Regions from separate parts of the Citrobacter telavivensis genome, predicted to be linked through region 1. Evidence: predicted binding sites of a transcription regulator. Region 1 holds the regulator's gene; the other holds the start of a gene.
What was found. The regulator PurR, encoded in region 1, represses purine synthesis genes. The targets are predictions, from matches to a motif close to CANGCAAACGTTTGCNTG.
Positions count from the first base shown of each region.

Region 2: pyrC (dihydroorotase) is a predicted target of PurR. The motif match lies at 4,337-4,354, and genes of this name have one in related genera.

Region 1 covers NZ_JBGUBF010000001.1:1,238,744-1,250,771, forward strand. Annotated here, with positions in the region: gene ACERJC_RS05945 (phospholipase D-like domain-containing protein) at 1-144, shown strand, start outside; tRNA gene ACERJC_RS05950 (tRNA-Val) at 199-275, opposite strand; tRNA gene ACERJC_RS05955 (tRNA-Val) at 290-366, opposite strand; gene mdtK (multidrug efflux MATE transporter MdtK) at 518-1,891, opposite strand; gene ACERJC_RS05965 (riboflavin synthase subunit alpha) at 2,110-2,751, shown strand; gene cfa (cyclopropane fatty acyl phospholipid synthase) at 2,790-3,938, opposite strand; gene punC (purine nucleoside transporter PunC) at 4,230-5,435, opposite strand; gene punR (DNA-binding transcriptional activator PunR) at 5,547-6,479, shown strand; gene purR (HTH-type transcriptional repressor PurR) at 6,476-7,501, opposite strand; gene cydH (cytochrome bd-I oxidase subunit CydH) at 7,796-7,885, shown strand; gene ACERJC_RS05995 (MFS transporter) at 8,054-9,220, shown strand; gene sodB (superoxide dismutase [Fe]) at 9,267-9,848, opposite strand; gene ACERJC_RS06005 (C40 family peptidase) at 9,975-10,808, opposite strand; gene grxD (monothiol glutaredoxin 4) at 11,144-11,491, shown strand; gene ACERJC_RS06015 (ATP-dependent helicase) at 11,574-12,028, opposite strand, start outside.
Region 2 covers NZ_JBGUBF010000001.1:999,306-1,011,333, reverse strand. Annotated here, with positions in the region: gene ACERJC_RS04815 (Gfo/Idh/MocA family protein) at 1-150, opposite strand, end outside; gene ACERJC_RS04810 (YceH family protein) at 152-799, opposite strand; gene rimJ (ribosomal protein S5-alanine N-acetyltransferase) at 809-1,393, opposite strand; gene mdtH (multidrug efflux MFS transporter MdtH) at 1,690-2,898, shown strand; gene grxB (glutaredoxin 2) at 2,962-3,609, shown strand; gene ACERJC_RS04790 (lipoprotein) at 3,740-4,300, shown strand; gene pyrC (dihydroorotase) at 4,403-5,449, shown strand; gene dinI (DNA damage-inducible protein I) at 5,526-5,771, shown strand; gene bssS (biofilm formation regulator BssS) at 6,125-6,379, shown strand; gene solA (N-methyl-L-tryptophan oxidase) at 6,495-7,616, shown strand; gene ACERJC_RS04765 (YceO family protein) at 7,663-7,776, shown strand; gene ACERJC_RS04760 (cytochrome b) at 8,038-8,610, shown strand; gene ACERJC_RS04755 (YceI family protein) at 8,607-9,182, shown strand; gene trhO (oxygen-dependent tRNA uridine(34) hydroxylase TrhO) at 9,269-10,321, opposite strand; gene ACERJC_RS04745 (Kdo(2)-lipid IV(A) acyltransferase) at 10,547-11,467, shown strand; gene mdtG (multidrug efflux MFS transporter MdtG) at 11,627-12,028, shown strand, end outside.

The sequences.
Region 1 (12,028 bases):
CGTCAGCGAATGCAGGGGGCTGGCGACGTTCAGGTGCTCAAACTGCTCAAACCCACGGCGATAACAGGGCAGCCAGCGTGGTTTACCCGTTTCTATATCGCGGACAGCCAGGCGCAAAACGACCGTTTACTGTTCAGTCATTAACGGGATTACCGGTTAGCAGATGAGAATTTGGGGTATAACAGGAAGATAACGAAATGGTGCGTCTGAATGGACTCGAACCATCGACCCCCACCATGTCAAGGTGGTGCTCTAACCAACTGAGCTACAGACGCATATAAAGATGAGATGGTGCGTTCAATTGGACTCGAACCAACGACCCCCACCATGTCAAGGTGGTGCTCTAACCAACTGAGCTATGAACGCAATGTTGTGTGTGACAACGGGGACGAATATTAGCGGCAGAGCCGGGATGAGGCAAGAGGGAAATGGTAATTTTCTTCCGGATTTCACCCGATTGCGGAGGAAGTGCGCAAAATGTCGAGAGAATAGCCGCCAACTGGCGGCTATTGCCGTTTTATCGCGCAGCGCGTTGCAGAATGACCGTCGACGGCTGGCGTTGCAGGAAGCGCATCCGCAGCATCATCATAATCGCGGCCGAGGTCAGGCCGATGATAAAGCCCATCCAGAATCCCGCCGGACCCATACGATCTACCACCAGATCGGTCAGTGCGAGGATATAACCGCTCGGCAGTCCCAGCACCCAGTACGCTGTAAAGGTGATAAAGAAAATCGAGCGCGTATCTTTATAACCACGCAGGATCCCGCTACCGATGACCTGAATGGAGTCTGAAATCTGATACACCGCCGCCAGCAGCATCAGTTGCGCCGCCAGCGTCACCACTTCAGGATTGTCGTTATAGAGCAGGGCGATATGCTCACGCAGCGTCACGGTAAAGATGGCAGTGAGGCATGCCATGCAGACGCCAACGCCTAAACCGGTACGCGCAGCGGTTTGCGCATCCAGCGTAGAGCCTTGTCCCAGACGGTAGCCCACGCGAATGGTGACCGCCGCCGCCAGCGACATCGGCAATACAAACATCAGTGAACTGAAGTTCAGGGCAATCTGGTGGCCTGCAACATCGACAATGCCCAGCGGTGAAACCAGCAGCGCCACGACGGCGAACAGCGTGACTTCAAAAAACAGCGCCAGCGCAATCGGCAGACCCAGTTGCACCAGACGTTTCATCACCACGCTATCTGGCTTACTGAAGCGCTGCTCATTACGAATATCGCGCATTGAACGTGCGTGTTTGACATACCAGAGCATCGCGCAGAACATCACCCAATAGACCGCTGCGGTAGCCACGCCACAGCCGACACCGCCGAGTTCCGGCATGCCGAAGTGACCATAGATAAAGATATAGTTCACCGGGATGTTGACCAGCAGACCAAGAAAACCCATCACCATACCGGGTTTGGTTTTTGCCAGACCTTCACACTGGTTACGCGCGACCTGAAAGAACAGATAACCCGGTGCGCCCCATAATAATGCGCGCAGGTAACCGACGGCCTTATCCGCCAGGGCCGGATCAATATTGTGCATCGCGCGGATGATGTAACCGGCGTTCCACAGCACGACCATAACCAGCACCGAGACGAAACCCGCCAGCCAGAATCCCTGGCGAACCTGATGCGCAATGCGTTCACGACGTCCGGAACCGTTGAGCTGAGCAATCACCGGGGTTAGCGCCAGCAGCAGCCCGTGACCGAACAGAATGGCGGGCAGCCAGATGGACGTCCCGATGGCGACGGCGGCCATGTCGGTGGCGCTGTAGCCACCCGCCATCACGGTATCAACGAACCCCATTGCGGTTTGGGCGATTTGCGCAAGAATCACCGGAATTGCCAGAGCCAATAACTGACGCGCTTCACTGATATACTTCTGCACGTGTACACCTATCATTTTGTTTTTATTTGAGAGACTAAAAAAGCCGCCACGAGTGGCAGCAAGAAGAAGATGCAGGGGAAATTTCAGTCTATTGTAGCGATGAATACATATTTCTCCAGTGAAAAAACAGGCGCAATGGGTGCTTCACTGGCAACCTGATTTTCCAACTGCTATTGTGGCAGGCAGAAATGGTTTAACTGAATTCAGGAGTTGCAGGTATGTTTACAGGTATTGTGCAGGGCACCGCCAAACTGGTGTCGATTGATGAAAAACCAAATTTTCGCACCCATGTAGTGGAATTACCTGAATACATGCTGGACGCGCTGGAAACGGGCGCATCGGTGGCGCACAACGGCTGCTGCCTGACCGTGACAGAAATTAACGGTAACCGCATCAGTTTTGATCTGATGAAGGAGACGCTGCGCATTACCAATCTGGGCGATCTGAAAGTGGGTGACCTGGTGAACGTCGAGCGCGCGGCAAAATTCAGCGATGAGATTGGCGGACATCTGATGTCCGGTCACATTATGACCACGGCGGAAGTATCAAAGATTTTGACGTCTGAGAATAACCGTCAGGTCTGGTTCAAAGTCCAGGATCCGACGTTGATGAAGTACATTCTGTACAAAGGATTCATTGGCATTGACGGGATCAGCCTGACCGTTGGCGAAGTGACTGCGACGCGCTTTTGCGTACATCTTATTCCGGAAACACTGGAACGCACGACGCTTGGGAGAAAGAAACTGGGCGCGCGCGTCAATATCGAAATCGACCCGCAAACGCAGGCCGTGGTGGATACGGTGGAACGCGTGCTGGCTGCGCGTGAAGCTGCGGTGGTGAAAACCGCCAGCGAAGCGTAAGACAGCGCAGCCCCCGCAGGACGGCGGGGGCATGAAGATTAGCGGGCAACGCGCAGGCCGTCTTCGACGCCGCGTGAGAACACCACCTGCCAGAGCTGAATATCGCGGGCGCGAAACGCACCGGCGCAGGCGTTCAGGTAGTAGCTGAACATCCGTTTAAAGCGCTCGGTATAGTTATCGGCAATTTCCGGCCAGGCGGCGAGGAAACGTTCGTACCACGCCATCAGCGTTGTGTCGTAATCCGCGCCGAAGTTGTGCCAGTCTTCCATCACAAAGTGCGCTTCGCTGGCGTTAGCTATCTGGCGCACTGACGGGAGGCAACCGTTGGGGAAGATGTACTTATTGATCCACGGATCGACATTGTTGTCGGTTTTTTTCGAACCGATGGTGTGCAGCAGGAACAACCCCTCCGGTTTCAGGTTGCGATCAACGACGTCGAAATAGGTCGGGTAGTTTTTTGGACCGACGTGCTCAAACATACCTACTGACACAATGCGGTCGAACTGATCGCGCAAGTCACGATAATCCTGCAGCAAAATCGACACATCCAGTCCCGCACAGCGCGCCTGCGCCAGTTTCTGCTGCTCGGCGGAAATTGTCACGCCAACCACGCTAACGTCGTAGTTCGTCGCCATGTAGTGCGACAAACCGCCCCAGCCGCAGCCGATATCCAGCACCCGCATACCGGGTTGCAGTTGCAACTTCTCGCAGATTAACCGCAGTTTGGCCTGCTGCGCCGCTTCCAGAGTGTCAGCGTCCTTCCAGTAAGCGCAGGAATACTGCATGTACGGGTCGAGCATGCGGCTGAACAGATCGTTACCGAGATCGTAATGCTCTTTACCGACGATCCAGGCGCGTTTTTTACTTTGCAAATTGAACAGGCGAGCGCCGGCGATGCGGAGAGTATCTTTGAAATGGTGTGGAAGTTGGTTTTCCAGTCCTGCGCGCAGGACTTTGCTAAAAAACTGGTCCAGTCGATCGCACTCCCACCAGCCATCCATATAACTTTCACCCAGACCGAGCGACCCCTCTTGTAAAACACGTTTGAAAAAATCGGGGTTTTTGACGCGTATATCTGCTGGTGAAGAGCCGTTGATGGCAATACCGGCGCGGCTTAATAATTCGCTAGTGATACGGTACCAGTCGTCATCCGGTACGCTGACTTCTTCTATACACGATGAACTCATAGCTTCTCCATCACTGGTCGGTGATCAGAACCTTAAAACAGCGTAGACGCTTTTTGGGCTTTGTGAGAAATCTCGCGGGATCATTCCGCGAGTCTATTATCCGACGTAGAACAGAGGAAGGGAGGACCCCTTGCCGAAAAGGCCATCCGTGGTGAACCGGGAACGCTCCGGTTCCCGTTAGCACATAATTATTATCGTAATTTTAACAACCGAAATTTAGTATAGGCCTCAAAAATCGATGATTCAACCAAAAATTGTTAGCCGACTAATTAAGGGTGATTATCAATAATATCAATGGGATTCGCTGTGGGCAATCCCGTGATTATCAGGCTGTTCACTGGCGCTTGAGGTTTGCAGCTGCATCTTATAACCCAGTCCAGCCAGTATGACCGTCGACAGCATCACGCTGGTCGTGGTCAGCAGCGGGGTGCTGATAAGCCAGGAGACCACCAGACTTGCCAGGAAGCACAGACCCAACTGCAGGGTATTTTGCAGGGCAGCGGCACGACCCGTTGCCTGCGGGAAAGGACGCAGCGCCTGCGCAACCACAATCGGGTAGATAGCCCCGTTGGCAATCGCCATTACACAGAACGGGATCAGGATCTCCGCAAGCGAAATGTGATGGATAAAGCTTGCCGCCCACGTCGCCACCACGCTCAGCGCGTAGATGACCAGTAGCCAGGGCAGAAGCTGCTGTCCCTGCCACTTTTGCAGCGCGGCGCGACAACCGTAGCCCCCAATCAGAAACGCGATGGTTTGTGGTACATAGCTCAGTCCAATCACCGCCGGGCTGTAGCCCATTTCACTCAGAATAAACGGCGAGCCGGTCAGCCATGCAAAAAAGCTGGCGGAACAGGCAGCGTAAATCAGGACGTTACCGCGGTACGCTTTCGCGCGCAGCAGCGTGGTGAAGGTCAATTTATCCTTGCTGTCGTTTCGCGCCCGGGTTGAGGGTTTTAAGAACAGCGCAGGCAGCATCAGCAGCAGCGTGATGAAAAACAACGTGGCAAAGATCGCCTGCCAGGAAAGATGGGTCAGGATCCAACTTCCTAATAACGGCGCCAGGGCAGGAGACAGTCCGACCAGCGGCATGATCGTCGCGAAAATACGGTTAATTTTATGCGAGGGATAGTAATCGGTGACCAGCGCCTGCCAGATGACGGTCGCCGCACAGACGCCCACCGCCTGAATAAAGCGCAGAACCAACAGCCCTGTCGCGCTTTCGACCCACAGCATACCCAGGCTACCGAGGGCGAAGATGGACAGACCCAGCAGCAGGATCGGTTTACGGCCGTAGCGGTCCGAGAGCGGGCCCCAAAGCAGTTGCGCGACGGCAAAGCCGGCTAAAAACAGACTCAGGCTGGCGCTGACGGCAGATGCCGGTGTTTGCAGGTCAGATTGAATGGCGGCAAAAGCGGGCAAATACATGTCGGTTGCCAGAAAACCCAACACGCTGAGCCCTGCCAGCCAGACTAAAAACCCTTTTCCTGGTTGCATAGTTGTTCTCTAATTTTAATGAATAACACTGGCGCAGAGTGTAGGGAGTGAATTTCGGCTTGTGAAACGGTAATATTTGTTTATTGCATTCAAAAATTTTGTAGGCAGATTATGTGGTCAGAATATGCACTGGAAGTCGTTGATGCCGTGGCGCGCAACGGGAGTTTCAGCTCCGCCGCTCAGGAGTTGCACCGGGTGCCCTCAGCGGTCAGCTATACGGTCCGGCAACTGGAAGAGTGGCTGGCGGTCCCGCTCTTTGAACGTCGTCATCGCGATGTAGTACTGACCCCGGCGGGAGCCTGGTTTTTGAAAGAGGGCCGCTCTGTCATCAAAAAAATGCAGATCACGCGCCAGCAGTGTCAGCAGATAGCCAACGGCTGGCGTGGGCAACTTCCCATCGCGGTGGACAATATCGTGCGCCCTGAACGCACAAGACAGCTGATAGTCGATTTCTATCGCCACTTTGATGACGTGGAACTGCTGGTCTTTCAGGAGGTGTTCAATGGCGTCTGGGACGCGCTGTCAGATGGCAGGGTTGAACTCGCTATCGGCGCAACCCAGGCGATCCCGGTAGGAGGTCGATACACCTTCCGCGATATGGGCAAACTGAGCTGGTGTTGTGTCGTTGCCAGCACACATCCGCTGGCCGCCATGAGCGGGCCTTTAAGCGATGACACGTTGCGCAACTGGCCGTCACTGGTACTGGAAGATACCTCCCGCACGCTGCCGAAACGCGTGACCTGGCTGCTGGACAACCAGAAGCGGGTGGTGGTTCCGGACTGGGACTCTTCCGCGACCTGTATCAGCGCCGGACTTTGTGTCGGCATGGTGCCGACACATTTTGCCAAGCCGTATCTCAATAAGGGGCAGTGGGTGGCGTTGGATCTGGAGAACCCTTTCCCGGACGCAGCCTGTTGCCTGACCTGGCAGCAGAACGATATGTCACCTGCGCTGATCTGGCTGCTGGACTATCTGGGAGACAGCGAAACGCTGAACAAAGAGTGGCTGCGGGAGCCTGACGAGACTCCCGCAAAAGAGGTTTAACGGCGGTAGTCGCGGAAAGGGCCATCCGCAACGGAGCGGCGCTCCACCAGGCGTGGGTGGACTTCAATGGACTGTGACTCTTCGCGCTTATTGACGATACGGTCCAGCAGCATGTTAAAGGCCGTTTCACCCAGCGAATCTTTTGGCTGGTGGATGGTGGTCAATGCGGGCGTAAAGAAGCGGGCGTTGCGCACATTGTCATAGCCTATCAGCGACACGTCCTGCGGTACGCGCAGGCCCATCTCATCCGCAGCGCAAAGGGCACCCATTGCCATGATATCGCCGCCACAGAAGACCGCCGTCGGGCGATGCGCCTGCGACAGAATTTGCTGCATTGCACGGTAGCCGGATTCCGGTTCGAAGTCGCCCTGCACAATCCAGTTTTCCGGCACTTTAATCAGCGCTTCATCCATCGCCTTCATAAAACCGGCCAGACGGCCCGCGCCGGTGTTGCGCTCCATCAGTCCCGGGATCACGCCAATTTCGCGATGTCCGCGTTCGACAAGGTAACGGCCAGCCATATAACCGCCCTCAAAGGCGTTATCAATCACCGTATCGGTGAAGTCGGCTTTGGCTTCGCCCCAGTCCATGACCACCATCGGGATATGACGGTACTCTTCCAGCATCGAGAGCAGGGGTTCGGGATATTCGGAACACATCACCAGCAGGCCATCAACGCGTTTTTGCGCCATCATGGACAAATAGGCACGCTGTTTTTCCAGATTGTTCCAGACGTTACCGAGGATCAGGGTATAGCCTTTCTGGAAGCAGTTCTTTTCAACGGCTTCGATAATTTCGGCAAAGTAGGGGGCTTCGCTGCTGGTCGCCAGCAAGCCGATAGACTTGGTATGGTTGACCTTCAGACTACGGGCAACAGCGCTGGGGGAATAGTGCAATTCTTTGATTGCCGCCCACACTGCATTGCGTGTTTCTTCAGCGACGAAACGCGTTTTGTTAATTACGTGTGATACGGTTGTAGTGGAAACGTTTGCGCGTTTCGCTACATCTTTAATTGTTGCCATTAAATCTCACTCCAGACCCAACCTGAACATTAAAATATGCTAAGTAAACGTTTGCCTTTAATCATCCTGTGCGCAACGTCAGGGTTGCGGCATGCCGGGAAAACGCCACAGAGCGTCAGGAAGGGGTCAATGGCCGGTACGCTAATCAAGTAAGCGTCGAATTTTGGCTGATCTTAACGAAAAGGGGAAGTATTAAAAGCACATATCACTCTAAATCGTGGGAGATTTTTGCACTCAAGTGTGCAAAAATGCGCTATATCACTTTTTGTGTGGGAATAAAAAGGAGAAAAGTTGATGAGCACCGATCTGAAATTTTCATTAGTGACCACGTTTATTGTTCTGGCTTTAATCGTTGCTGGCGGTCTGACAGCGGCACTGCATTGATTTCCCTCGGGGGAGTGCCTGCTCCCTCGAACCTCCCGCCATATTGTTATCGAATCTGCAAAAGTCTTTTGTATTTTTGTTAACTTCTCTTTTTTTGTGATTGATGTCATGCTTTTGACTCTTAGTTAAGCCTCGCGCCTCATCGCGAAGAGCCGGAGTCATCACTGCATGAAAATTAATTATCCGTTACTGGCGCTGGCCATCGGCGCATTCGGCATCGGTACGACCGAATTCTCGCCAATGGGGCTGCTGCCCGTCATTGCGCGTGGCGTTGATGTGTCCATCCCCGCCGCAGGCATGTTGATTAGCGCCTATGCCGTCGGCGTGATGGTTGGGGCCCCGCTGATGACGCTGCTTCTGTCACATCGTGGACGCCGTAATGCGCTGATTTTTCTGATGGCTATCTTTACGCTTGGTAACGTGCTCTCGGCGATTTCGCCGGATTACACCACGCTGATGCTGTCACGCATTTTAACCAGCCTCAACCATGGCGCGTTCTTCGGCCTGGGTTCCGTTGTAGCAGCCAGCGTGGTGCCGAAGCACAAACAGGCCAGCGCCGTTGCCACGATGTTTATGGGGCTGACTATCGCCAATATCGGCGGCGTTCCGGCGGCGACCTGGCTGGGGGAAACCATCGGCTGGCGAATGTCGTTTATGGCGACAGCCGGTCTGGGCGTTATCTCGATGCTGAGTCTCTTTTTCTCGTTGCCGAAAGGCGGTGCCGGGGCGCGTCCGGAAGTGAAAAAAGAGCTGGCGGTGTTAATGCGTCCTCAGGTGCTCTCCGCGCTGCTGACTACCGTGTTGGGGGCGGGCGCTATGTTTACGCTGTATACCTATATTTCGCCTGTCCTGCAAAGCATCACCCATGCGACCCCGACCTTCGTGACCGGGATGCTGGTTCTGATTGGCGTGGGCTTCTCCATTGGTAACTACCTCGGCGGTAAACTGGCCGATCGCTCGGTTAACGGTACGCTGAAGGGCTTTTTGCTGCTGCTGATGGTGATTATGCTGGCTATCCCCTTGTTGGCTCAAAATGAACTGGGGGCGGCGGTCAGTATGGTGGTCTGGGGGGCGGCAACCTTTGCGGTGGTGCCTCCGCTGCAAATGCGCGTCATGCGTGTGGCTCACGAAGCGCCGGGCCTGTCGTCTTCCGTGAATATTGGCGCTTTTAATCTCGGAAATGCACTGGGTGCCGCCGCCGGTGGGGCCGTGATTTCAGGCGGGTTAGGCTACAGTTTTGTTCCTGTGATGGGGGCGATTGTGGCAGGTATGGCGCTGTTGTTGGTGTTTGTCTCGGCGAGAAAACAGCCTGAACAGGTGTGCGTCGCAGGTTAACGGCAGAACAAAAACGCAGAAGGGACGCCCTTCTGCGTTATCTTTTTTACGCGGCGAAGTTCTTCGCGACAAACTCCCAGTTCACCAGCGCCCAGAAGTGCTCCAGGTAGCCAGGACGCGCATTGCGGTAGTCAATGTAATACGCATGCTCCCACACGTCGACGGTCATCAGCGGGGTGGCGTCGGTGGTCAACGGCGTGCCGGCGTTAGATGTTGAAACGATAGCCAACTTGCCATCCTTTCCTTTTACCAGCCAGGTCCAGCCGGAACCGAAGTTTTTGATCGCCGCATCGGTAAACTGCGCTTTGAACTCCGCAAAGCTGCCGAAAGAGGCGGCAATCGCGTCAGCCAGTTTACCGGTTGGCTCGCCGCCCGCATTCGGCGCCAGGCAGTTCCAGTAGAATGTGTGGTTCCAGACCTGAGCGGCGTTGTTGAACACGCCACCTTCGGAGCTTCGTACGATCTCTTCCAGTGATTTTCCTTCAAAGGCGGTGCCTTTGATCAGGTTGTTCAGGTTGGTGACATAGGTCTGATGGTGTTTGCCATAGTGATATTCCAGCGTTTCGGCGGAAATATGCGGCGCAAGCGCGTCTTTGGCATACGGTAGTGCAGGTAATTCGAACGACATTGCTTCTCTCCTTATTATTAATAGTATTTCGCGCAATAACCTTATTGTGCGTAAGGATAGGGTAGCAAATTGAAAGGTGAGACAAAAGATGAACTTACCCTGTTGCGTTAACAACAGGGTAAAGTTTTAACGAATGGTTTTGGGGGTCATGACCCGGCGAGCGCCAACGTAGTGGCGTTGCCAGTAATCTTCGCTGAGCGACGTTATCTGGATTTCCTGGCCGCTGCGCGGCGACTGGATAAATTTGCCGTTGCCGACATAAACGCCAACGTGATCGGCGGTGCCGCGTCCCTGAGTGCGGAAGAACACCAGATCGCCATTTTTTAATTCTTCACGGTCAATCGGTGCGGCATCACGCAGGTGATACATTTCATTTGCGGTGCGCGGAATACGGAATTTTACGAGATCTTTATAGGCGTAATAAACCAGACCGCTGCAATCGAAACCGGTGCGCGGCGACGTGCCTCCCCAGCGGTACGGCTTGCCAATCTGGCTCATTAATTTGTTCATCGCCGTGCTGGTCGCTTTTTGCACTTTGACTTTATGTGCATCCGCAATCTTGCCTGGCACTGTGCTCTTCACTTTGACACACGTCGGTTTGTGCCCTTTGCGCGGGGTGCATTTTTCGCTCCAGGTGACGGAGGCTGTCTTTTTCGTCGCGACGGTTTTTCCTTTGCGGCTGGCTGTTTTGCTGGCTTTAGCGGGAGCGGTAAGTTTTTTCTTAGAAGAAGAGGCGGTTTTAGTACTGGATTTGCTGGTGGTTTTCTTAACGGTTTTTTGACTGGTTTTATTCGTTTTTTTCGCTGTTGCCGTACTTTTCTTTTTGTCGCTGGCTTTCTTACTATGCGAAAGATCAGCGGTGTCCCTGGCTTGCTTGGACGCATGTGCCATCGGCATAAAGGGAATCGTTGTAAATAGCAAAGCACAGAGCGTGAGGGAAAGTCGGTTTATCCGCGCCACTGAGCATTCCTCTGTTAAGGCAGGTCGCAATCATACCTGCGTGTGATTTACAAAACCTGATGATTCTAATCTATAGAAACGGATAAAGTTAATAGCTTTTATTGTTAAAAATGCGGTTTCGCTATTGAGTGCAAAAAAAAACAGCAGCCAAAGCTAAATTTGGTTATTTGGCGCGCACTTCTGACATAAGCACCGGGGAAACCATTATTGGGAATGCAACTTAAGCGTTCAGACGATAAAATAGTAAAGCGTAATGAAAATGTTATTTTCCGATGTCGCCCTGAACCGCTACAATGTCAGACGACTGCCGTAAGAGAAGTTAAGGAAGCAAGACAATGAGCACCACTATCGAAAAAATCCAGCGCCAGATCGCTGAAAACCCGATTCTCCTGTACATGAAAGGTTCTCCAAAACTGCCAAGCTGCGGGTTTTCAGCCCAGGCTGTGCAGGCGCTTTCCGCCTGTGGTGAGCGTTTTGCCTATGTGGATATTCTGCAAAACCCGGATATTCGCGCTGAACTGCCGAAATACGCGAACTGGCCGACCTTCCCGCAACTGTGGGTTGACGGTGAACTGGTTGGCGGCTGTGACATTTTGATCGAAATGTACCAGCGTGGCGAACTGCAGCAACTGATCAAAGAGACCGCTGCAAAATACAAATCTGAAGAATCAGATGCTGAGTAATCAGTAGATGGTTAAGAGGAGCTTTCCCGTGTCAGGGTAAGCTCCTTTTCATTTCTGCCGCTCTGCTGCACCCTCGGCATGTCTACCCCCAGTCAAGTCCCTGCGGCGAACTGGAAAACCCGACCTCCCGAAGCAGGGTAAACAGACGGGTTTGCCGGACCGGTTTATCGTTAACTTCTGTCAGGGTAAAACGAAGTCGCGGCTCACGGCGTAAAGCACTCGCCAACGCCCTGAATATTTCCGCTGAAATCGTCTCCTCATTTTCGCTCCAGACCATCATCTTTTTCCCGCCCTGAGCGAGATACAGTCGCAGCTGGCCGGCAGAAATAACGACAAATGCGCCATTACGGCGTCCAGGGACCAGAGACGACGGATGCGTCGGCCACGGCAGAAGCGCGCCCCAGGGATTGGCCGGGTCGTTTGCGGATAACGCCACCGCCGTAAAAGCCTGATGTTCAGTATTTGATGAGGTAAGATCGCGAAGGCGATCGATAGTAGGCCGCTCGGCAAACTGCGCACCGCCCATTCCCTCAACGA
Region 2 (12,028 bases), 240 kb from region 1:
GCGCCAGGCTGCACAGATTTTCTCTGCTTTTTCGCGCGACGGCGACCAGGCGGCCTGTAACGTCCAGTCGCTGGCGTTGCCGAGCACGGGTAGCCAGGCTTTCTGGGCAATGCCCCCCAGACCGACCACCCCGATACGTAATTTTGTCACGTTACTCTCCCAGATGTTCCAGCAGCGACTCGAGCCGTTGTTTCAGCGCAGCGACTTCGCTTTCCAGCGCCTCGACGCGAGCCTGTAAATCCCCGGTCGCCGCGTGTGGCTCATCGGCCTGGGCAATCGGCTCATGCACTTCGCCGCAGAACAGATGCATATAACGACTTTCACGCTTACCCGGCTCCCGGGCCAGACGCACGACGTAAGGACCATCCTCACGTGTCGCCAGGCGCTCCAGCGTCGTTTCCACTTCCGCCATGTCGCTGAATTCGTACATCCGCGACGCGCGGCTGCGCAATTCACCCGGCGTTTGCGCGCCACGCAGCAGCAGCGTCGTGACCAGCGCCACTTCCGCCGGACTCAGTTTCAGTTGACCAAATTCCGAGTTACAGAAGCGCTGCTCGTACTTGGTGACGCGACTTCCAAAGCCGCTGACCGTACGCAGAAAATGGCGTTTTACCAGATTGTCGAGCAGTTCCTGCACCTCGCGATCCGCCATATTCATCACCGGTTCACGGTTGGTTTTCTGATTGCAGGCGGTGACCACGCTATTAACGGAGAGTGGATATTGCTCTGGCGTGGTGACCTGTTTTTCAAGCAGACAGCCAATTACGCGAGCTTCAGCGGCAGTTAATTCATATTTCATAAGGTATCCTCACCGACCTGCGGTCCATTCTGATGTCGTTAACGCCGTCAGCACGTGATCGCGCCATTGTCCGTCAATCAACAGATAATTTTTCGCGTAGCCTTCTTTTTCAAAGCCGAGTCGCGCCAGTAAATCGCCGCTGCGTTTATTGTGCGGCATGTAGTTCGCCATAATGCGATGAATATGTTGCGTACGCTGCATATAACGGATAGCGGCGGTCAGCGCTTCAAACATCAGCCCCTGTCCCTGCCATTTCTGCGCAATGGAATAGCCCAGATAGCAGGCATGGAAAGACCCGCGCACCACGTTAGAAAAGTTTGCTACCCCGATTATCTCCTTTTCATCAGGATCCAGCAGCGCAAAGTAATACGCGGAACCTTGCTTGTGAAATTCGGCAATCATGCCGAGCCGCGCCTGCCAGCCGGAGGGATAGCAGTGGCTTTCATCACGAATCGGTTCCCAGGGTTTCAAGAAATGACGATTTTCTGCGTAATAATCCGCCAGACGCCAGGCATCACGCTCATGCACTAAACGCACGACCAGACGGTCGGTGGTTAAGCGCACTTTTGGCACGTTACTGCGATAGCCAAACATAGTTATTCCAACTCCTTCCCGAATCGCCGTCGTTATACCCTGATTGATTTACTATACCTGCGCAAAACCACCCTGTGAAAAGTGCAATTTGCCATTTTTTGAATTATTCCTCCATTTTGATGAAAACTCTCTATCAAGATGGACTTTTGATAAAAAAATATTGTCCCGGCGAGGGTGGGCAAAAAGGCAGCAAAGCCGCAGAATAGGAGGTACTTCGCTTTACATACTCTCAATCATTCGAGTGCCGCAAATACGGTTGCAATTCGAAGAATGACGAGTGTTTCCCGGGAGGGGAAATGTCGCGTGTCTCGCAGGCCAGGAACCTGGGTAAAACTTTCCTGCTCATCGATAATATGCTGGTCGTGTTGGGCTTCTTCGTCGTGTTCCCGCTGATCTCAATTCGTTTCGTCGATCAAATGGGCTGGGCTGCCGTGATGGTCGGTATTGCGCTTGGCCTGCGCCAGCTTATTCAACAGGGGCTGGGAATTTTTGGCGGCGCGGTTGCCGACCGCTTTGGCGCGAAACCGATGATCGTCACGGGTATGCTGATGCGCGCCGCCGGGTTTGCCACAATGGGAATCGCCCATGAACCCTGGCTTTTATGGTTCTCCTGTTTCCTCTCCGGTCTCGGCGGCACGTTGTTCGATCCGCCGCGCTCTGCGTTGGTGGTAAAACTGATTCGCCCGCATCAGCGGGGTCGCTTCTTCTCAATATTGATGATGCAGGACAGCGCAGGGGCCGTTATCGGCGCGCTATTAGGCAGTTGGCTGTTGCAGTATGACTTCCGTCTGGTCTGCGCCACCGGGGCTCTGTTGTTCGTGCTTTGCGCCGCCTTTAACGCCTGGCTGCTGCCCGCGTGGAAACTCTCTACCGTGCGTATTCCGGTACGGGAAGGGATGGGTCGGGTGCTCAGCGACAAACGCTTTGTCACCTATGTGCTGACGCTGGCGGGCTATTACATGCTGGCGGTACAGGTCATGCTGATGCTGCCAATTATGGTCAATGACATCGCCGGTTCGCCTTCAGCCGTGAAATGGATGTATGCCATTGAGGCCTGCCTCTCGCTGACGCTGCTCTACCCTATTGCGCGCTGGAGCGAAAAACGGTTTCGTCTTGAGCATCGTCTGATGGCCGGTCTGCTGTTGATGTCACTGAGTATGTTACCCGTAGGGCTGGTGAGTGACTTGCAACAGTTGTTTACGCTGATTTGCACCTTCTATATTGGTTCGATCATTGCCGAACCTGCCCGTGAAACGCTCAGCGCCTCGCTGTCAGATGCGCGGGCGCGCGGCAGTTATATGGGCTTTAGTCGACTGGGGTTAGCCATAGGAGGTGCTATCGGGTATATCGGCGGCGGTTGGCTGTTTGATATGGGGAAACTGCTCCAGCAACCGGAGCTGCCGTGGATGATGCTGGGGATTATTGGCGTCATCACGTTCCTGGCGCTGGGCTGGCAGTTCAGCCACAAGCGCACGCCGCGCGGCATGCTGGAACCCGGAGCCTGATTTGATACCTGCGCGTGTCTCCTCCATACTGAAAGGGAACTGACAGTCAAATGGAGGAGAAACGTGAAGCTTTATATTTACGATCACTGCCCTTTCTGCATCAAAGCCCGCATGATTTTCGGCCTCAAGAATATCCCCGTCGAACTGAATGTCTTAGCCAATGACGATGACGAAACCCCAACCCGCATGATTGGCCAGAAAATGGTGCCCATTCTGCAAAAGGACGACAGCCGCTATCTGCCTGAAAGCATGGACATCGTCCATTACGTCGATAAACTGGATGGCAAACCGCTGCTCACCGGCAAGAAAAACCCAGCCATTGACGAGTGGTTGCGCAAAGTGAACAGCTACGCCAATCACCTGCTGCTACCCCGCTTTGCAAAATCCGCGTTTGATGAATTTTCCACTCCATCAGCACGTAAATACTTTACTGAAAAGAAGGAGGCGATGATTGGCAGTTTTGCCGACCATCTTGCTCATTCCGCTGGCCTGACAAAAAAGATCAGTGACGATTTACGCGCACTGGATAAGCTCATCGTGCAGCCAAATGGCGTGAACGGTGAACTTTCCGAAGACGATATCCAGTTATTTCCCCTACTGCGTAATCTGACGCTGGTGGCCGGTATCAACTGGCCGACACGCGTCGCAGACTATCGCGACAATATGGCGAAACAGACGCAGATCAATCTGTTATCATCAATGGCGATTTAACGCTCACCGGCGGTGGTCAGGTCACACAGGCTACCGCTATTTTCAGTTTTTTCTACTGGCGGAGTTCGCGCTGGTGACACATGCTGCGTTATGTCAGGATTATGACGACCGCATCATGTAGAGGAACCCCATGAAGAAGATTTTTTTTGCCGCCGCATTGATCGTTGGCGGCCTGTTGACCGGCTGCAATCAGCTCACGCAGTACACCGTAAGCGAACAAGAAATTAATCAGGCGCTTGAAAAGCGCAACAACTTTGCCAAAGATATCGGACTTCCGGGCGTTGCCGATGCGCATATCGTACTGAACAACCTCTCCAGCCAGATCGGACGTGAAGAACCGAACAAAGTGACGCTGACCGGCGATGCAAACCTGGATATGAATTCACTGTTTGGCAGCCAGAAAGCGACCATCAAGCTGAAACTGAAAGCGCTGCCGGTCTTTAATAAAGAAAAAGGGGCCATCTTCCTGCAGGAAATGGAGGTGGTGGATGCCACCGTGACGCCGGAAAAAATGCAGTCGGTGCTGCAAACCCTGATGCCCTATCTGAACCAGTCGCTGCGCAATTACTTTAATCAGCAACCGGCCTATGTCCTGCGTGAAGACAGCAGCAAAGGCGAAGCGCTGGCGAAAAAATATGCCAAAGGCATTGAGGTGAAACCGGGGGAAATCATCATCCCGTTCACGGATTAACCGACAAAGGCGCTGCGGCGCCTTTTTTTACGTGCAAACGAAAACGTTTCCGCATATCCTTTGTTTCCGGCAAAAATGACATCCCCCAGCCGGAGCATATTGATGACTGCACCCTCCCAGGTTTTAAAGATCCGCCGCCCAGACGACTGGCATCTTCACCTTCGCGATGGCGAAATGTTGAAGACGGTCGTGCCGTACACCAGCGACATTTATGCACGTGCGATAGTGATGCCCAACCTGGCGCCACCAGTCACCACGGTGGATGCGGCTATCGCCTACCGCCAGCGCATTCTTGATGCGGTCCCTGCCGGACACACCTTCACGCCGCTGATGACCTGCTATTTAACGGACACACTGGATCCAGCTGAACTGGAGCGAGGTTTTCGCGAAGGCGTATTCACCGCAGCCAAACTCTATCCGGCCAATGCCACCACCAACTCCAGCCATGGCGTCACCTCCATTGACGCCATCATGCCAGTCCTTGAGCGTATGGAAAAACTCGGTATGCCGCTGCTGGTGCATGGCGAAGTCACCCACGCGGATATCGACATTTTTGACCGCGAAGCGCGCTTTATTGAAACGGTGATGGAACCTCTGCGCCAGCGCCTGCCCGCGCTGAAAGTCGTCTTTGAGCACATCACCACCAAAGATGCGGCGGAGTATGTCCGTGACGGTAACGAGTTACTGGCTGCGACGATCACGCCACAGCACCTGATGTTTAACCGTAACCACATGCTGGTTGGAGGGATTCGCCCACACCTCTACTGCCTGCCGATCCTCAAGCGCAATGTGCACCAACAGGCATTGCGAGAACTGGTTGCCAGCGGTTTTGAACGCGCCTTCCTCGGCACCGACTCCGCCCCGCATGCCCGTCATCGTAAGGAATCGAGCTGTGGCTGCGCCGGATGCTTTAACGCGCCCACGGCGCTGGCGAGTTACGCGAGCGTATTTGAAGAGATGAATGCCCTGGCGCACTTTGAAGCCTTCTGTTCACTGAACGGTCCGCGATTCTACGGCCTGCCGGTGAATGAGAGCTTCGTTGAACTGGTACGTGAGGAGCAGCAGGTGCCGGAGAGCATCGCGCTGGCCGACGATACGCTGGTACCGTTCCTCGGGGGCGAAACGGTACGCTGGACGATTAAAAAGTAAAAAAAATCAGCGCCGCCTGTTGTAACCTGGTCAGGTTAACTGTATAAATAACCAGTATATTCAACAGGGGGCCATTATGCGTATTGAAGTCACCATTGCTAAAACTTCACCTTTGCCTGCCGGTGCCATTGACGCCCTGGCAGGTGAACTCTCCCGCCGTATTACTCACCACTTTCCCGACAATGACGGAAACGTAACCGTTCGTTACGCCGCGGCGAATAATTTGTCCGTGATTGGCGCGACGAAAGAGGATAAAGAACGGATCAGCGAAATTCTCCAGGAAACCTGGGAAAGCGCCGACGACTGGTTCATTAAAGAATAAAAATGCTATGCCGTAGTCTCTTTTGCCGGGTCGCCCCGGCTTTTTTATCCTGTCATTTTTTATCCTGCTATCCTTCAGACAACCTCTTTACTGGCATCATTTAAAAATCCCCCGCGCCCCTGATAATTGATTATATTTTCACCTGTTGCTCAAAAACATTGCACAACATACTTAAAAAGCGTGAACAAGATGGTGATTAATTACTCACAAATTCTTAATTTGCAGAAATTTATGCTCCCCCCTCTTTAAAATCTCAGTGAATACCCTTATTTATTGATATACTGAAGTTGCTTCAGATAAAAACGCATTGAACCTCGAAAACCGTTGTCTTGTAACACGAATTAGGGGGCATGATGGAAAAGAATAATGAAGTCATTCAGACTCATCCGCTTGTGGGATGGGACATCAGCACCGTAGATAGCTATGACGCGCTGATGCTGCGTTTGCACTACCAGACTCCGAATCGTCCTGAACCCGATGGTACGGAAGTCGGCCAAACGCTCTGGTTAACCACCGATGTTGCCAGACAATTTATTTCGATATTAGAAGCCGGCATTGCCAAAATCGAATCCGGCGATTACCAGGTCAATGAGTACCGTCGGCATTAACGAGACGGACATTATCACTTAAAAAGGCACCTTCGTGGTGCCTTTGCTATTTCTGGGTTGTATTACGCATTTCACTTATTTACTCTGCATCAAACGCGACAGCAAAGAGAAACCGATGAAATACGACTTAATCATTATAGGCAGCGGGTCCGTTGGGGCAGCCGCAGGTTATTATGCCACTCGCGCCGGGTTAAACGTTCTGATGACCGACGCACATATGCCGCCGCATCAGCAGGGCAGCCATCACGGCGATACGCGGCTGATACGCCACGCGTACGGTGAAGGTGAAAAATACGTTCCACTGGTGCTACGCGCGCAGGCGCTGTGGGACGAACTCTCCACCCATAATGAAGAACCAATATTTGTACGCTCCGGCGTCATCAATCTCGGCCCAGCCGATTCGCCCTTCCTGGCGAACGTCGCGCACAGCCCAAAACAGTGGCAACTGAACGTTGAGCAACTGGATGCTACCGCCATTATGGCGCGCTGGCCTGAAATTCGCGTCCCCGCAGACTACACCGGTCTGTTCGAAGCGGATTCCGGTTTTTTACGCAGCGAGCTGGCGATAAAAACCTGGATCCGTCTGGCAGAAGAAGCCGGATGCGCACAACTCTTCAACTGCCCGGTGACGGCCATTCATCATGATGATGACGGCGGGGTCACCGTTGAAACGGCTGATGGCGAGTACAGTGCAAAGAAAGCGCTGGTGAGCGCCGGTACCTGGGTTCAGACCTTAATCCCCGATCTGCCAATCCAGCCGGTACGAAAAGTGTTTGCCTGGTATCAGGCCGATGGTCGCTATAGCATCAAGAATAAATTCCCGGCCTTCACCGGTGAACTACCCAATGGCGATCAGTACTACGGTTTCCCGGCGGAGAATGACGAGCTGAAAATCGGTAAGCACAACGGCGGGCAACTTATTCATTCAGAGGCGGAACGCAAACCGTTTGCCAGTATCGCCAGCGATGGGTCCGAAGCGTTCCCGTTCCTGCGCAATGTCCTTCCAGGGGTCGGCTGTTGTCTGCACGGTGCGGCCTGCACCTATGACAACTCGCCGGATGAAGACTTTATCATCGACACGCTACCTGACCACGACAACACGCTGATTGTGACCGGGTTAAGTGGTCACGGTTTTAAATTTTCCTCGGTATTGGGTGAAATTGCCGCTGACTTTGCCCAGGGAAAACCATCGGCCTTTGACCTGACGCCATTCAGGCTCTCCCGATTTAAGGCATAATCGCTAACTGGCCTCGTAGTGAGGCCTTTTTTATGGTGATTTAAATATGCGTCGTCTGTTTCTTTATCTGGTCAACAATATTCGCGAGCATTTTATGCTCTACGTTATTTTGTGGTCGCTGCTGGCCATTCTTGATGTTATTTACATCCTGTTTTACTGAGCCTGCTTTATTGACAAATATTGACAAAAACTGAAAGTTATCTAATTTTCGTTTTGATTTTTTGAATAATACATTCACTTCAACAACCCCGCCAACTGTCACAACACTGTCGTTTATGCCGAATGAATTGAACGGAATCTAAAAGTTCATGCAAAATTATTGAAATAACTTCAAATATCACTCTCATTGTTATTTTTTAGTTGCATTTATGTCTCTGACACGCCATTTTCATTCAATCCTGAGATATGAAATGGAATTTTTATGCAGTTTTCAAATACTCCTCAACGGTATGGTTTTATTTCCGCCCTGCTTCACTGGCTGACCGCTTTGGTGGTCTACGGTATGTTTGCCCTCGGCCTCTGGATGGTGACGCTGAGCTATTACGATGGCTGGTATCACCAGGGGCCGGAACTGCATAAGAGTATTGGGATCCTGCTGATGATGGGGCTGGTCGTTCGGGTTATCTGGCGTCTGCTCTCCCCACCGCCAAAGGCGCTGAAAAGCTATTCGGCCCTGACCCGAGTGGGTGCGACGCTGGGACACCTCGCGTTGTACCTGCTGTTGTTTAGCATTGTCATCAGCGGTTACCTGATCTCGACGGCAGACGGTAAACCGATTAGCGTTTTCGGCTGGTTTGACGTCCCGGCGACCTTCGCAGATGCCGCTGTTCAGGCCGATCTCGCCGGAAGCGTACACCTGTGGCTGGCCTGGACCGTGGTTATTCTTTCCGTTCTGCATGGCCTGATGGCCTTTAAACACCACTTTATCGATAAAGACGACACCCTGAATCGCATGTTGGGTAAGTCGTCATCTGACTATGGAGCTCAAAAATGAAAAAAAGCCTGCTGGGTTTAACTCTCGCCTCTCTGCTGTTTGCCACCGGCTCCGCCGTCGCGGCGGATTATAAAATCGACAAAGAGGGACAACATGCCTTTGTTAATTTCCGCATTCAGCACCTGGGGTATAGCTGGTTATACGGAACGTTCAAAGACTTCGACGGAACCTTTACCTTTGATGAAAAGGATCCCGCGGCAGATAAAGTGAACGTGACCATCAACACCAGCAGCGTCGATACCAACCACGCCGAGCGTGATAAGCACCTGCGCAGCGCTGACTTCCTGAATGCGGCGAAATTCCCGCAGGCGACCTTTACCTCTACCAGCGTGAAGAAAGACGGTGATGAACTGGATATCACCGGGAACCTGACGCTTAACGGCGTGACGAAACCGGTAACGCTGGAAGCGAAGATGATCGGTCAGGGGGACGATCCGTGGGGCGGCAAACGTGCGGGTTTTGAAGCCGAAGGGAAAATTAAGCTGAAGGATTTCAACATCACCACCGATCTCGGCCCTGCCTCGCAGGAAGTGGATTTGATCATCTCGGTGGAAGGCGTTCAGCAGAAGTAAAAGAGACATGAGGCCCGATAGCGCGTTGCTATCGGGCCTCACATTGCTGGCCGGATGCGTATTGTCACCGCCATCCGGCAACACGATTATTCGGCGGGATCCGGAATCCCCAGTTTCGTATTCAGCCGTCCACGCGACTTATTAAAGATCTTATTGCCGTTCTCGCGCCCCGCACGAAGGCGACGCTGTTCTTCTTCCGGCAACACGCTCTCTTCGCAGCAGATCTCGCTACAGCAGCCGTTGTACTTCTGTGCACACGCCGGACACTGAATAAACAGCAGGTGGCAACCGTCATTTTTACAGTTCGTATGGCTGTCGCACGGCGCGCCACACTGATGACAATGGGCAATCACCTCATCCGAAATGCGTTCACCCATGCGCTCATCAAACACAAAGTTTTTGCCGATGAAACGCACCGGTAACCCCTGCTCACGGGCTTTGCGCGCATACTCAATGATACCGCCTTCAATGTGCCACACTTTGCTGAAGCCGTTGTGCTTCATCCAGGCGCTGGCTTTTTCGCAGCGAATGCCGCCGGTGCAGTACATCACTATCTTTTTATCTTTGTGTTCCTGCATCATCTCGACCGCTTTTGGCAACTGCTCGCGGAAGGTGTCGGCCGGAATTTCCAGCGCATTCTCAAAATGGCCCACTTCATATTCGTAGTGGTTACGCATATCGATGAACAGCGCATCCGGGTCGTCGAGCATCGCGTTCACTTCAGCGGCCTTCAGATAATCGCCGACATCGCTGGCGTCAAAGCTCGGATCCTCAATGCCATCCGCCACTATCCGCTCACGCACTTTCATCCGCAGCACCCAGAAGGATTTCCCGTCGTCCTCCAGCGCAATATTCAGACGCACGCCGTCGAGTGCGGGATCAAAGGCATACAACTGCTGGCGAAACGCCGCAACCTGGCTTTGCGGTACGCTGATTTGGGCGTTAATTCCTTCATGCGCCAGATAGATGCGACCAAAAACATTCAGCGCTGTTAACTTTTGATACAACGCATCGCGTGTGGCCTGCGGGTCTGCGATGGTAAAATATTTATAGAATGAAATGGTTGTGCGCGGCTCAGTTTCAGCCAACATCCGGGCTCTGAGGGCGTCATTGGAAATGCGGTTATGTAACACTGGCATGGTGTACGAGTCCTGCAATAAGTGAAAATCAGAATCGGCGGCATCATATAGCAATCAGTGCCAATTTACATCCATACATTTTGCGCTACATTTCTTTCTTCAAACTAAAAAATTAACAACATTTGCTGCATTTATCGCCATCCTGGAGCCACAAATTTTTTCTGAAAGCGAAAAAATGCAACAATACAGATAATTGCCCGTTTTAAGGTATACAACAGGAAAGACATGACGAATTTACCTAAGTTCTCCGCAGCATTACTGCATCCACGGTATTGGTTAACCTGGCTCGGTATTGGCTCACTTTGGTTGGTCGTGCAGTTGCCCTATCCGATTCTCTATCGTCTTGGCCATACGATCGGCCACCTGGCGTTTCGTCTGATGAAGCGTCGGACGAAAATTGCCTATCGTAATCTCGAACTCTGTTTTCCCGAGATGAGCGAGCGTGAACGCCATGCGATGGTGGTCAAAAATTTTGAATCCGTCGGTATGGGCCTGCTGGAAACCGGAATGGCCTGGTTCTGGTCCGATCGTCGCATCGCCCGCTGGACCGAAGTGATCGGCATGGAGCATATTCGTGACGTTCAGGCCCAGCAGCGAGGCATTTTGTTGGTGGGGCTGCACTTTTTAACCCTGGAACTGGGCGCGCGCCAGTTTGGCTTGCAGGAACCCGGCATCGGCGTCTATCGGCCGAATGATAATCCACTGCTCGACTGGCTCCAGACCTGGGGACGTATGCGCTCCAACAAATCCATGCTCGATCGCAAAGACCTGAAAGGGATGATTAGGGCGCTGAAAAAAGGCGAAGTGGTCTGGTATGCGCCAGACCACGACTATGGCCCGCGCTCCAGCGTATTCGTCCCGCTTTTTGCCGTCGAGCAGGCCGCCACCACCTCCGGCACCTGGATGCTCGCGCGAATGTCCAGCGCCTGCCTGGTGCCGTTTGTGCCGCGTCGCAAGCCCGATGGCAAAGGCTACCAGTTGATTATGTTGCCGCCAGAGTGCTCACCGCCGCTGGATGACGCAGAGACCACCGCCGCCTGGATGAACAAGGTTGTCGAGAAGTGCATCATGATGGCGCCGGAACAGTACATGTGGCTGCACCGCCGCTTCAAAACGCGTCCTGCCGGCGTACCTTCCCGCTATTAAATCCTGCAAAGCAGTCCTTTCGGGCTGCTTTTTCACCACTTTTAGCGATAAAAGCTCCCCACATTGCGACCACCCGCCTACAGGCGCATAATGAATATGCTTAATTTATATTCGTTTTTTTGCCCGATCGCGCTAACAGCGCATCACACGCGGATCGCTATGTCACCCTCTGATACCCCCATCAACTGGAAACGTAATCTCACCGTCGCCTGGCTCGGCTGTTTCTTAACCGGCGCCGCATTTAGCCTGGTGATGCCGTTTTTACCGTTATACGTCGAACAACTCGGCGTGACGGGCCACAGTGCGCTCAATATGTGGTCCGGGCTGGTTTTCAGTATTACGTTTCTTTTCTCCGCTATCGCCTCTCCCTTCTGGGGCGGACTCGCTGACCGTAAAGGCAGAAAGATAATGCTGCTGCGCTCTGCGCTGGGGATGGCGATAGTGATGTTGCTGATGGGCGTTGCGCAGAATATCTGGCAGTTTCTGGTACTGCGCGCGCTGCTTGGACTGCTGGGCGGATTCGTCCCCAACGCCAACGCGCTGATCGCCACCCAGGTCCCG